One region of the Buttiauxella sp. 3AFRM03 genome, then DNA from elsewhere that is predicted to be linked to it. Evidence: riboswitches for the same ligand, from Rfam matches in the RefSeq annotation. Region 1 holds a riboswitch; each other region holds the start of a gene.
The links. Region 1 has a riboswitch for cobalamin ahead of D8682_RS24200 (cobyrinate a,c-diamide synthase). Riboswitches for the same ligand answer to the same signal wherever they lie in the genome.
Positions count from the first base shown of each region.

Region 2: linked by a shared signal. The riboswitch ahead of btuB (TonB-dependent vitamin B12 receptor BtuB) and the one ahead of D8682_RS24200 (cobyrinate a,c-diamide synthase) in region 1 are both predicted to bind cobalamin.
Region 3: linked by a shared signal. The riboswitch ahead of D8682_RS20825 (cobyrinate a,c-diamide synthase) and the one ahead of D8682_RS24200 (cobyrinate a,c-diamide synthase) in region 1 are both predicted to bind cobalamin.

Region 1 covers NZ_CP033076.1:4,872,996-4,877,327, reverse strand. Annotated here, with positions in the region: gene cbiB (adenosylcobinamide-phosphate synthase CbiB) at 1-785, opposite strand, end outside; gene D8682_RS24200 (cobyrinate a,c-diamide synthase) at 782-2,164, opposite strand; cobalamin riboswitch at 2,267-2,444, opposite strand; gene D8682_RS24195 (DUF496 family protein) at 2,747-3,067, opposite strand; gene D8682_RS24190 (FUSC family protein) at 3,223-4,281, opposite strand.
Region 2 covers NZ_CP033076.1:2,864,293-2,868,624, reverse strand. Annotated here, with positions in the region: gene trmA (tRNA (uridine(54)-C5)-methyltransferase TrmA) at 1-1,036, opposite strand, end outside; cobalamin riboswitch at 1,146-1,337, shown strand; gene btuB (TonB-dependent vitamin B12 receptor BtuB) at 1,406-3,277, shown strand; gene murI (glutamate racemase) at 3,222-4,088, shown strand.
Region 3 covers NZ_CP033076.1:4,147,067-4,151,398, reverse strand. Annotated here, with positions in the region: gene cbiB (adenosylcobinamide-phosphate synthase CbiB) at 6-965, opposite strand; gene D8682_RS20825 (cobyrinate a,c-diamide synthase) at 962-2,341, opposite strand; cobalamin riboswitch at 2,437-2,612, opposite strand; gene D8682_RS20820 (L-threonine kinase) at 3,046-3,912, shown strand; gene D8682_RS20815 (IS110 family transposase) at 4,162-4,332, shown strand, end outside.

The DNA of each region.
Region 1 (4,332 bases):
AGCCTGATCCCTAGTGCGCCTGCAACCGTGGCTTCAGACCAGGCACAGTTTGGGCTGCTGTGTTGATAGCGATCGCGCCAGCCAATGCGCAGAGCCTGACGGGGATTAGCCCGTAAGCAAAAAGCGGCGATGGTCAGTAGCAGCCAGCTCAGGCGAGCAGGAAAATAATTGGCAAGGTCATCGAGCCGGGCGCTGACATAACCAATGGCACGGTATTTTTCAGTTTTGTACCCCACCATCGAGTCCAGCGTGTTGACCGCTTTGTAGGCCATCGCCAGCGGTGCGCCGCCTAACAGCAGGAAAAACAGCGGAGCTATCACGCCATCGACACTATTTTCAGCCACGGTTTCTACCACCGCGCGAGTGATTTGCGGGCGCTCAAGTTGCGAGGTGTCGCGCCCAACAATCCACGACAATTTTTCGCGGCTTTCGGCAAGGGTTCCATGTTTGAGCGCGCGGTAAACGTCGAGTGCGGCATCGCTCAGGCAACGTGCGGCAAGTACGGTGTAAATCATCCACACTTCGACTAACCACCCGAGCCACGGATGCAGCAGGTTGGCGAGATACAATACGCCCCAGCTCACGCCCCATGTGGTGCCGACCACCACCAGCCACAGCACGCCACCACCGATTTTCAGCGCGCGGTCACTTTTGCAAAATTGGCGAATAATGCGTTGGGTTACGGTGATTAGATTGCCTATCCAGCGCACCGGATGAGGCCAGTGCGGCGGGTCGCCAAACCAGTAATCCAGCAGCCAGGCCATGGCCCAGGCAAGCAATGTCATAGGTGATTCCTCGCAAGCGTTAGCCAGGGGTTGAGCAAATTCGCGCGTTGAGCGAAATGGACATGCAGGTAGCTGGCAAAAGTCGCCTGCTGCTGAACGCCTCCCTGCCAGCGGGAAACGGCGACACCATCACGCCATTTGCAGCAATCTAACGCTGCGGGCAACGGGCCGTTGAAATCGGAGTAATGAAATTCGTGGCCACGCAAGGTTTCGCCTTTTTTCGCCAGCAAGGTGTTTTGCACAGCGGTGGCCTCGCAATAGCCAAAACGTGTCAGGCGTTGGCCCATCTGGCTATGGCCTGGCAACACGCCGCACATCGCGTGGGTTTCGCCTTCGCTGTCAGTCAGCGTTTCGCCCAAATACATTAAGCCGCCACATTCGGCATACAGCGGAATGTGCTGTTGATGGGCAGCTTGCAGGGATTCGCGCATGCGACTGTTCGCGGCGAGTTTTGCCACATGGACTTCGGGGTAACCACCGCCAAGCCAAATCATCTGGCAGTCAGGGATTTTTGCGTCATGCAGCGGGCTGAAGCGCTGGATTTTCACCCCGGCGTGCTCGAGCATTTCGAGGTTATCGGGATAGTAGAAGTTGAAAGCTTCGTCTTCAGCAAGGGCGAGTGTTAGCCCGTCGGCCAGTGCGGCATCAGCAATGGCGGGCGCAGCACCCTGAGGCAGGGTATTAAGGCGAGATAACGCCAGAAGATGGTCGAGGTTAACGGTTTCTTCAATTTGCTGCACCAGGCGCTGCCAGCGTTCATCTTGCGGGGAGTGTTCTTGTGCCGGAACCAGGCCGAGGTGGCGCGACGGTAACTCGACATCGGCCATCACCGGCAAGCGCCCTAAGACGGGCAAGCCGCAGTAACGGGTGATGGCATCAGCAAGTAACTGGTAGTGGCTGTCGCTGTTGACGCGATTGAGGATAACGCCTGCGATGTTTAGCGTTGGGTCAAAGCGCTGGAAGCCCATGACAGTGGCGGCAATGGAGGTAGACACCGCTTTGCCGTCGACCAGCAATATCACCGGGCAACCGAGCTGTTTAGCCATCGCGGCGCTGCTGCAATAGTTGGGGTCGGTGCCGTAGCCGTCGTACAACCCCATCACCCCTTCGATGACGGCGACATCTGCGTGCTGCATTTGTTTAGCGAACAAACCATTTAGCGTGGAAGTGGGCAACATGAAAGCATCGAGATTGCGCGAGGCAATGCCACTTACTGCACTGTGCCAACCGCTGTCGAGGTAGTCGGGGCCAATTTTGAAGGGTTGAACGCAAAGGTTGCGTTGCATGAAGGCGCGGAGCAGCCCGAGCGTGACGGTGGTTTTACCACAGCCGCTGCTGGTGCCTGCAATGACGAATGCGTGTTTTGCTGCCGCTGCCATGGTTGCCTTATCACTGTTTCGGCAAAGCACGGATGTCAGCACGTACGCGCACCCTGAGGCTGCACGCATCTGATGACAACTGACTTCCCACCGAAGGAGTTGTTGAGAATAAGGATGACAAGTCGGTCTTCTGGCTTAGCGTCTCTCTCGCCCGCCCTTCCCAATCATTAGATCAGTGGTTTTGCGGGTTCGTCGGCATCACAGCAGCGGGGGCTGCGGGGGATTGTCACCCCCTTCCCAGCCACGGACTATTTTGGTTAATCGCGTGGCATAAACGAGTCAGTTATTGCGAGCATGACCTTCAAAGCATCACACTCTTAAATATTTAAAAGCAGACACAGTGTAAAAGCTAATAGATTTCGAGAGTTGCGCTATGACAATTTTTACTGATTTTTTAATCTTTACGGTAAATGTCGCTGACGCGTATCTGCCCCCAGAGACTGGGGATAAAAAAAACCGCCTGGCGGCGGTTGGTAACACTGTTGGAAAAACTCTGCGTAGGTCAGCTAAGCGAAGCGCCATCCGACAACACTGGCGCAAACGGTGGATGACGCTTTCGCTTATCCACACTACGACAGCTAATTAATCGGCCTTGATTTCGCCCATGACTTTCAGTTTTTTGGAAATTTCACGACGCTCTTTAGACAGTTCAGCGTTTTTGATGATGTAGTCATCAACACGGTCTTCATAGTCGGTTTTCATGCTGGCGATGATGCCTTGAATAGCTTCAATGCTCATACCCGGTTTGATGTAGTCGCTCAGGTTATCAAGCAGCAGAACACGTTTTGAGTTATCACGGATCTTTTTCTGTACGTCCTGGATTTCACGCTGCAGTTTGTTTTTGCGACGGAACAGACGCACGAACTCAAGCACGTCCTGGAAAGATGGTTTGATTGGTTCCATTTTTATACCCCTGCTAATTTCATACTCGGATTCGTTAAGACAGCCGCCATAAGATAACCTTAATGGTAGCGGCAGCCGCTGATAATTCATTGTTTCGCTATCTTAACCTCAATTGCTGCTGAATCGAAACCAGCAATTCACACCAGGCTGAGCAATTATTTGCGTAACGCGCGACAGATCAACTGCGACAGCAATTCTAGTTGACGAGCAAGTTCCAGACTCAGCCAGACGTAACCATGAATAGGCGTTTCCTGAAGTTTCCCATTTTGGCCATTTTGTATGAGCTCGCGCAACTCGCTGACGATTTCAGTCAGCTTTTCATTGTTCGCTGAAATCGTCGACGGGTTGCCATCGTGCAAGGCCAGTGCGATGGCGGCAAGCGTGCCCTGGGTCATTTGTTGCGTTTCGCGCAGCGTGTGTGCGTTGATCATCAGGAAGTGGCTTTCCCTTGATGCCCAGTAAGCGTTGACCTGCAACTCAAGAGTGCACACCAGATTGCGGCTGACGGTTTGTATTGCCTCGAAGATAGACTTTTGAATATGCGTTTCTTTGCTGCTTGGCCCGATGAGTGCACGCATTCTTACGACATCACTCAACACTTTGTGTAAGTGTTTTTCAAGCCTTGGGCGCTCTAATAAATTAGGTGAGAAGCCCGCGTTGTAAACCCGACCAAAGGCAGTGACGAAGTTCGCCATTTGTATGCGCCAGTGGATAAAGGCGCGCTGCGGATAAATGCTGGTAAATAACATCGCCAGCAACGAGCCGAAGATGACATCGCCGCTGCGCCAAAGGGCAATTTCCATGTCTCCTGCCGGTGCGCCAACCACCACCGCAAGGGTGATGCCAATCAGCAGAGCCTGATACGGGCGTTTCCCCAGCGCCAGATAGCCGCAGATGAACATGGCAATGGCACACCACACCAACATCAGCGGTAGCGAGAACAGCTCAAGTTTCAGCGCCACAAGTCCCATGACTGCACCGCATATCGTCCCACCAATTCGCTCAAAGGCGCGTGGCACGACGTTGCCCCAAAAAGAGATCGGCCCCATGACCACCACAAGCGTGATCAACGGCCATGTCCCTTCGGGCACTTTCAGAAGATGAACAATAAGAAAGGTGAGAATAAAAGCCAGTGCGATGCGGATCCCATGCACGATACGGTAATTGCGGTATATGCGGATCTCAAATGGGCTTAGTGATTTGTCAGGACGCACACTCAGTTCCCCAGAAAATAAAAAACGGGATTGTACCTGTTTTTATGGAAT
Region 2 (4,332 bases), 2.0 Mb from region 1:
CCAGCCGTGACACGTTATGGGTTTCGCTTAATGTTTCCAGGTTCTCGCAAAGGGTTTGCGGGTTGCAGGAGATATAAAGGATGCGCGGATACGCCTGCACCATTTTCACGGTGTCAGCATCCAGACCACTGCGTGGTGGATCGACGAAAATGGTTTCGCACTGGTAGCTTTTCAGGTCGATACCTTTCAGGCGGTTAAACTCGCGCACGCCATTCATCGCCTGGGTAAAATCTTCCGCGGCCATACGAATGATTTGCACGTTTTCAATTTCATTCGCTTCAATATTGTATTGCGCGGCAGCAACAGACGGCTTGGCGATTTCAGTTGCCAGCACGCGATTAAAGTTGCGAGCCAGTGCCAGCGAGAAGTTACCGTTACCGCAATACAGTTCCAGCAGATCGCCTTTTGAACCGTGCGTGGCATCCAGCGCCCATTCCAGCATATGAACATTCATCGCCGCGTTGGGTTGCGTGAAACTGTTTTCCACCTGGCGATAAATCATCTCTTTACCGGCAACAGTCAAACGCTCATCGATGAAATCCTGATCCAGCTCGATTTTGGTTTTGGTCGCACGGCCAATTAAATGAACATTGAAACCCTGAGCCCGCAGATTGTCGCGCAGTGCTTCAGCGTGTTGCTGCCACTCTTCACCCAATTTCCGGTGGTAAAGCATCGAGACAACCGCCTGGTTGCTCATCGTCGTCAGATAATCAATCTGGAAGAGTTTGTGGCGCAGGGCGGGAATATCACGCACGCCGTCGAGCATCGCAGGCATCAACGCGTTGATAAGTGTGCTGGCTGCCGGGAAGGTGTTAACCCGGATGCGCTGCTTTGTCTCCTGGTCAAACATGATGTGGTACAGGTCGTCTTCATCATGCCAGATACGAAATTCAGCACGCATCCGATAGTGGCTGGTTGGCGAACGGAACACCTCCGGCGCTGGTGCTGCAAAAGGGGCCATCATGCTTTGCAAGCGGGCGACTTTTTCGGCCAGTTGCGCGTCGTACTGTTCAATTGGGAGATGTTCGGGAGTCATGAGCTGCTACCTGTTAATAAAGTCAAACTACGCGGCGATTGTAGGGAATAGGTTGATGATGTCCAGTGCTGTTGCATTTTGATGTGTCTGGACAATCTTATTAACAAAATCGTAGCATAGCGCTTCCGGCCTTTTTACATGAGTTAAAAGGGAACCCAGTGCAACTCTGGGGCTGACGCGCAGCGGTAAGGAACGGTGGGATGAGCGCCAAGTGCAGACACTGCTAAACAAAGCGGGAAGTCATCATCCAGTAGTCACACACCTCCAAGCCCGAAGACCTGCCGGTATACGTCGCAATCTGCATAACTATCGCGTGCTATCGGTTATGTCTGCGGCATCCTTATTGGAAAGCGGATGCTTATTAAAATGATGGTAAAAAAACTTTCGCTGCTTACGGCTCTGTCCGTAACGGCTTTTTCAGGCTGGGCGCAAGACAGCAATTCTGACGATACTCTGGTGGTAACGGCCAACCGTTTTCAGCAACCCGTCAATACCGTTCTGGCGCCAACTGATATTGTGACCCGGGAAGAGATCGACCAATGGCAGGCAAAATCGATGAACGATGTCATGCGTCGTTTACCTGGCGTCGATATTGCTCAGTATGGTGGTCTTGGGCAGAGTTCTTCAATGTCTGTCCGTGGCACCAGCGCCAGCCATGTATTGGTGCTGGTGGATGGTATTCCGCTTGCCCGCCCTGGCATTTCCAACTCCTCGGATGTTAGCCAAATCCCGATTTCTTTAGTGCAGCGCGTGGAATACATTCGTGGCCCACGTTCCGCGGTTTACGGTTCTGGCGCGATTGGCGGCGTGGTTAACATCATCACGCAGAGCGATGAAGAAAAGTCGCAAATCAATGCGGGTGTGGGTTCGGATAGCTATCAGCAATATGATGGTTCCTGGCGCCAGCGTTTTGGCGATACGGTAGCGACAGTGTCTGGCTCATACGAAACCACTAAGGGTTTTAACGTTCAGCCGCATTCTACTTATAGCGGTGATAACGATAGAGATGGTTACCGTAGCAAAAGCTATTGGGCTGGCCTGGAGCATAAGTTTAGCGAGGAGTTTGACGGCTTCTTCCGTACTTATGGCTATTCCAACAACAGCGATTACGATTTAGGTGCGCCTCCTTATACTCCGGCGTATAGCGCAGACGAGCATCAACTCTATAACCAGAACTACGATGCGGGCCTGCGTTTCCATTCCGGGATCTACTCTTCGCAGCTGTTGGCGAGCTATCAAAAAGTGAAGGACTATAACTATAGCAGCGTGTATGGCCGCTATAACGACGGTACGACGCTCGACTATATGACCCAACGCAACGTCCAGTGGGGTAACAACTTTGTTGTCGGGAATGGCTCGATCAGCGCAGGTATTGATTGGCAGCAACAGCGTCTGACTTCTTCTGACACAGTCATGTCTGACAGTTATAACCGTGATAACACGGGCGTCTACTTGAGTGGTCAGCAGCAGTTTGGCGATGTGACCCTGGAAGCTTCAGGTCGTGAAGACCACGACGAGCAATTCGGTTGGCACGGTACATGGCAAACCGCGGCTGGATGGGAATTCGTTGAAGGGTATCGTGCGACAGTTTCTTATGGCACGGGCTTCCTTGCACCTTCCCTCGGGCAACAATATGGCTCCACGCGCTTTGGTATCGACTCCAATCCAAATCTGAAACCAGAAGAATCCAAACAATGGGAAGCTGGGCTTGAAGGATTAACAGGTCCTGTGGACTGGCGTTTGTCTGCTTATCACTACACGATTGAAAATCTGATTACCTACTACTCCGACCCGGTCACTTATGACGGGTCTTATGACAACATCAAATCTGCGACTATCAAAGGACTGGAATGGGTCGGTAGCGTGGATACTGGCATCTTTACTCATAAGCTAACGTTGCAGTATATGGATCCGCGTGATGACCAGAGTGATGAAGTGCTGGCTCGCCGCGCTAAGCGCCAGGCTAAGTACCAGCTCGACTGGGTGATGTTTAACGTGAATATGGATGTAGCGTGGCAGTATTACGGCAAACGCTACGACAACAACACCTCTGCTTATAACCCGACTCAGCAAATTTTGCCGAGTTATAGCACAGTTGATGTAGCGGCTTCATATCCGGTCACCTCTCATCTCACTGTTCGTGGTAGAATCGCCAACCTGTTCGATAAAGATTACGAGACGGTTTATGGCTATCAAACCCCAGGACGGGAATACTATCTCTCTGGCAGCTATACCTTCTAATACACGTCCCACCGTACTGGTTTTTGACTCCGGTGTCGGTGGGCTTTCTGTGTATGATGAAGTCCGGCAGCTTTTGCCTGACCTGCACTACATTTATGCTTTCGACAACGTAGCATTCCCCTACGGCGAGAAAAGCGAAGAGTTCATTGTTGAACGCGTAGTCGAAATTGTTACTGCGGTTCAGGAACGCTACCCACTCGCACTCGCCATCATCGCCTGTAATACGGCAAGTACCGTCTCACTTCCCGCTCTGCGTGAGAAATTCGCATTCCCTGTGGTGGGCGTCGTTCCTGCTATTAAGCCGGCAGCGCGTTTGACGACTAACGGCGTTGTAGGTTTGCTGGCGACTCGCGGCACTGTTCGCCGCCCTTATACTCACGAACTGGTCGCACGCTTTGCGTCGGAATGCAAAATCGAAATGCTCGGTTCGGCAGAGCTGGTGGAATTAGCGGAAGCCAAGCTGCATGGTCAGCCTGTAGATCTTGAGGAACTACGCAAGATTCTTCGTCCATGGCTGCGAATGAAGGAGCCGCCAGATACCGTGGTATTAGGTTGCACCCATTTCCCTCTATTAGAAGAAGAGTTGCTACAAGTCTTACCCGAAGGCACAAGGCTGATAGATTCCGGTGCTGCGATTGCTCGCCGTACTGTATGGCTTTTAGAGCATGAATCTCCGCATGCAGTATCTTCTGATGAGAATATTGCATTCTGTATGGGGCTGACTCCTGAGATTGCACAATTAACACCCGTTTTGCAGCGTTATGGCTTCCCAAGACTAGAAAAACTGGCTGTTCGTAGCAATTTTGAATAAAAAATCGACGGTTGAAATAAAAATTGAAAATAGGGGTTGTCAGCCTCCAGAAAATCCCTATACTGCGCCTCCACTGACACGGCACAACGGCTTACAAACCGGCCCGTCAGCCAGATGAAAAGCGAAAATAAACGCTTGACTCTGAAAGAGGAAAGCGTAATATACGCCACCTCGAGTTAGCAAGCGGAAGCGCGTAACTCACTGCTCTTTAACAATTTATCAGACAATCTGTGTGGGCACTCGC
Region 3 (4,332 bases), 730 kb from region 1:
TGCCCTCAAACCGCTCCAGACCAGATAACCCGCGCCAGCGCAAACAGCAGCAGCGCCAGCGTGGAAGCCACCCACATCAATTGAATCGTTGCTGAAATATCGCCAACGGCTATCTCGCGGGAAGCCTCTCCGAGCCAGGGTTTGTCCATCCGTTGCCCGAAGTATTCATTTGGCCCGCCGAGACGAATACCTAACGCCCCTGCCACCGTAGCCTCCGACCAACCGCAGTTGGGGCTGCTGTGGTTGTAGCGATCGCGCCAGCCAATACGCAGCGCGTCGATGGCATTGTTGCGGCACATCCACGCGGCAGCACTCAGCAATAACCAACTGATACGCGCCGGAATGAAGTTGGCGAGGTCGTCCATTCGCGCACTAACCATACCGATTGCACGGTATTTTGGGTGTTTGTAGCCGACCATCGAATCCAGCGTGTTGACGGCTTTGTAGGCCATCGCCAGTGGCGCGCCGCCGAGCAGTAAAAAGAACAGTGGTGCTATCACGCCGTCCACGGTGTTCTCCGCAACGGTTTCCACTACCGCGCGATTGATTTGCGGCATTTGCAATTGGGAAGTGTCGCGCCCGACAATCCAGGCGAGTTTTTTGCGGCTTTCCTCGAGATTGCCCTCACTTAACGGCAGCTCCACGTCACGCGCGGCGTCATCGAGGCTGCGGGCAGCAAGCACCGTGAAAATCATCCACACTTCGACAATCCAGCCCAACCAGGGGTGAATGGCATTGGCAAAATGCAGCAGCCCCCACGCCACGCCGAAGGTGGTGCCAACCACGCAGAGCCACATCAAACCACCGCCGATGGACAAGGCCGCTTCGCTACGGCAGTAACGCCGGACGATACGTTGTGCCAACGCTGTCAGTGCGCCAATCCAGCGCACCGGATGCGGCCAGTGGTGAGGGTCGCCCAGCAGACGATCCAGAATCCACGCCACCGCCCAGGCCAGGAGTGTCATTTCGCTCTCCTGGCTGCACTTATCCAGCGATTAAGCAGCGTGGGACGCTGGGCAAAATGAATATGCAGATAGCTGGCGAAGGTATTTCCCACCTGCCAGCCACCCGACCACGCCTGTAAAACTGCGCCGTCGCGGGTTTTGCTGCACGCCATCACCGCAGGGATTTGCGGCGTAAATTCAGAATAATGAAACTCGTGACCACGCAGCGTTTCGCCTGTGTCAGCCAGCAAGGTGGGCGCCAGCGCCCGGCTTTCGCAGTAGCCAAAGCGGGTTAATTTTTTGCCCATCGCGCTATGGCCTTGAATAGCGCCGACCATCGGATAAGTCGCGCCGTGGCTGTCTTGTAGCGAACTGCCGAGGTACATCAAGCCGCCGCATTCGCCATAAATCGCCACGCCTCGTTGGTGGGCTGCGAGGATTTGAGCGCGCATGGTGTGGTTCGCGGATAGCTTTTCGGCGTAGAGTTCCGGATAGCCACCGCCGAGCCAAATCATCTGACATTCCGGTAACTGGCTGTCATGCAGCGGGCTGAAGCGCACAATGCGCACGCCAGCACGCTCAAGAAGAGAAATGTTATCGGGGTAATAGAAGTTGAACGCCTCGTCATCGGCCAGCGCCAGCGTTAACCCTGCTCCACTGCCGGCGGCTGGCAGTTCAGGCCACGCCCCTGAAGGGAGCGCATCACAGACGCTGAGTGCCAGCAACTGGTCGATATCCAGCGTTTTTTCAAGCTGGCTGGCGAAGTCTGCCCAGGGTTGTGAATTGACGACCGACTCGCGTGCGGTGACCAGCCCCAAATGCCTTTCCGGTAACGAAACCCCTTCAACACGGGGAACGTAGCCCAACACCGGCACGCCGCAGTAGCGTTCAATAGCGCTTTTCAACAACTGGTAATGGCTTTCGCTATTCACGCGGTTGACGATCACGCCCGCCAGCTTTAATGCGGGGTCAAAATGTTGAAACCCCATGACCGTCGCGGCAATCGACGTCGAAACAGCTTTCCCATCGACCAGCAGAATCACCGGGCAGTTCAGTTGCTTCGCCATCCCTGCGGTGCTGCAATAATCAGGACTGATGCCGTAGCCATCAAACAGCCCCATCACGCCTTCAATCACCGCCACATCCGCATGCTGCATACGTTCGGCAAACAGCGCATTTAACGTGGCAACCGGCAGCATAAAACGGTCAAGGTTCAGGGAGGCAGTCCCGGTCACGGCGCTATGCCAGCCAGTATCAAGATAGTCAGGGCCAACTTTGCAGGGTTGTACACGCAATCCGCGCTGTGTGAGGAGGCTAAGCAAACCCAGCGTAACCGTGGTTTTGCCACATCCGCTGGAAGTGCCTGCAACAATGAATGTCCTTTTCCTGGCTGCCATACCCCAATCCTGTTCTGGGCGGTACGGGTGCCAGGATGTGCGTTGACCCAGTCTTGCGACTCGACGCTTCTGAGCAACCCACTTCCCACCGAAGTTGTTGTTTTTAGCTAACAGACTGGTCTTCTGGCTTAGCGTCACTCTCACCCGTCCTTCCCAATCTTGCGATCAGTGGTATCACGGGTTCGTCAGCATCACAGCAGCGGGGGCTGCGGGGGATTTAAACCCCCTTCCCAACCACACAATGTGGTGTATCTATTAGCATTGCAGTTAACCGCGTATGCCGTAAATTCACTGTTGCGCATACGTGGAAACATAATTTAAGAATTCTGTTGAATATCGCCAAATAAAAACTCGACACAGGTTATAGCGCCTAAGCAATTAAATTATTGCGCTACGACAATTTATCAGACCAATTAAATTCGCTTACTTTGACACGCCCCACAATTAATTACCTTTTCGTAAAGCAATAACAAAACCTCACTTTTAAATGAAATAACCCTTACACCAAATAGACAAATAAGTTCATGAAAATAAATCATATTAATATGAAAATAAATCAAAGCCATATTATTAGCGCGCAGATATAACATCTTTATTCTTTTTATCGCCATGGCGGATTAAGCTATATTGTGGAAAATCAATAAATCCTATAAAGCGCCATGTCACTATCGCGCAGATATAATTGAGTGAAAAAGGTGGTCAATGTGGCAGTAGCTCAGTGTCCTGCATCCTGTGGCGAGCTTATCCAGGGGTGGATTGTTGGCGGCGAAAAGCTGGTGTCGTGTCCGGTGGACTGGTACAGCACCGTTGAAGTCACCACTGGCGCTCCGCTAGCAAGCGAACTTCCTCTGTCGCGCGCAATGGTGAAACAGCTGCTGGCGCACTGGCAATATCCCGCAGAGTTGAGCCGTGAAATACGCATTGAGCGCCACTCGACGATTCCGCTCGCCAAGGGAATGGCCAGTAGCACCGCAGATATCGCCGCCACGGCGCTCGCTACCGCGAGTTATTTAGGCCGTGAACTCAGTGAACAAACACTGGCGGCGCAGTGTGTTGCACTCGAACCCACCGACAGCACTATTTTTCGCAGCCTGACGTTGTTTGACCATAACAAAGGTGCGACGCGCATCGCCTGTGACTCGCAACCGGCGCTGGATCTGCTGGTGCTTGAAAGCCCACTGACTTTGCGGACTGCAGATTATCACCGCATGGAAAGAAACACGTTGCTGCAACGGCATGCCCCTGAACTGGAAACAGCCTGGGGGAAAATTCAGCAAGCGTGCGCGCAGAACAACCCACGTTTGATGGGTGAAGCCGCCACGCTTAGCGCCGTGGCGAGCCAGAATATTTTGCCTAAACCGGAATTTAACGCCTTGTTATCATTGGTTGAAGAGTGCGATCTCTACGGTATTAATGTCGCGCACAGCGGCAGCGTGGTGGGGTTGTTGTTAGACCGCAACAAGCATGATGTAGAGCGGGTGATAGGGCTATTGACGGAAAAACGCTTAACTCCACACTGGCCGATGCATCACTTGTTGAAGATGGTCGAAGGCGGCGTGGCCTTGCTGTGATCACCGTTAATGGTGTCGGATGACGCTGCGCTTATCCGACCTTGTATCTTGAACCGGTAGCTGGTTAGCTACCGGTTACATGAAACGGAGGAAGCTTGTATCCGACCTGAAGACCTCGATCTTCCGACGTAGCTTAAGCCCTCCGTTTCACCTTTCACGCCACTCAAAATCCGAACGGTAACCAGAAGCTCTGACTTCGCATGTACAAGGCTGGAATGGCGTGTTGGTTCACGTGGAAGGAGATGAAATATGGCTTTTCTCGGTGCTGATATCAGCAAAAATAAAATAGATGTCTGTCTGCTTGTTGCCGGTATTAAGGGTAAGAAAAAGCAGAAAGTCTTCACCAATGAACCCTGTGTGGCCCGCAAAATCATCGACTGGCTGGAGGCCCAAAAATGCGCCTCTGATAATATGACAGTC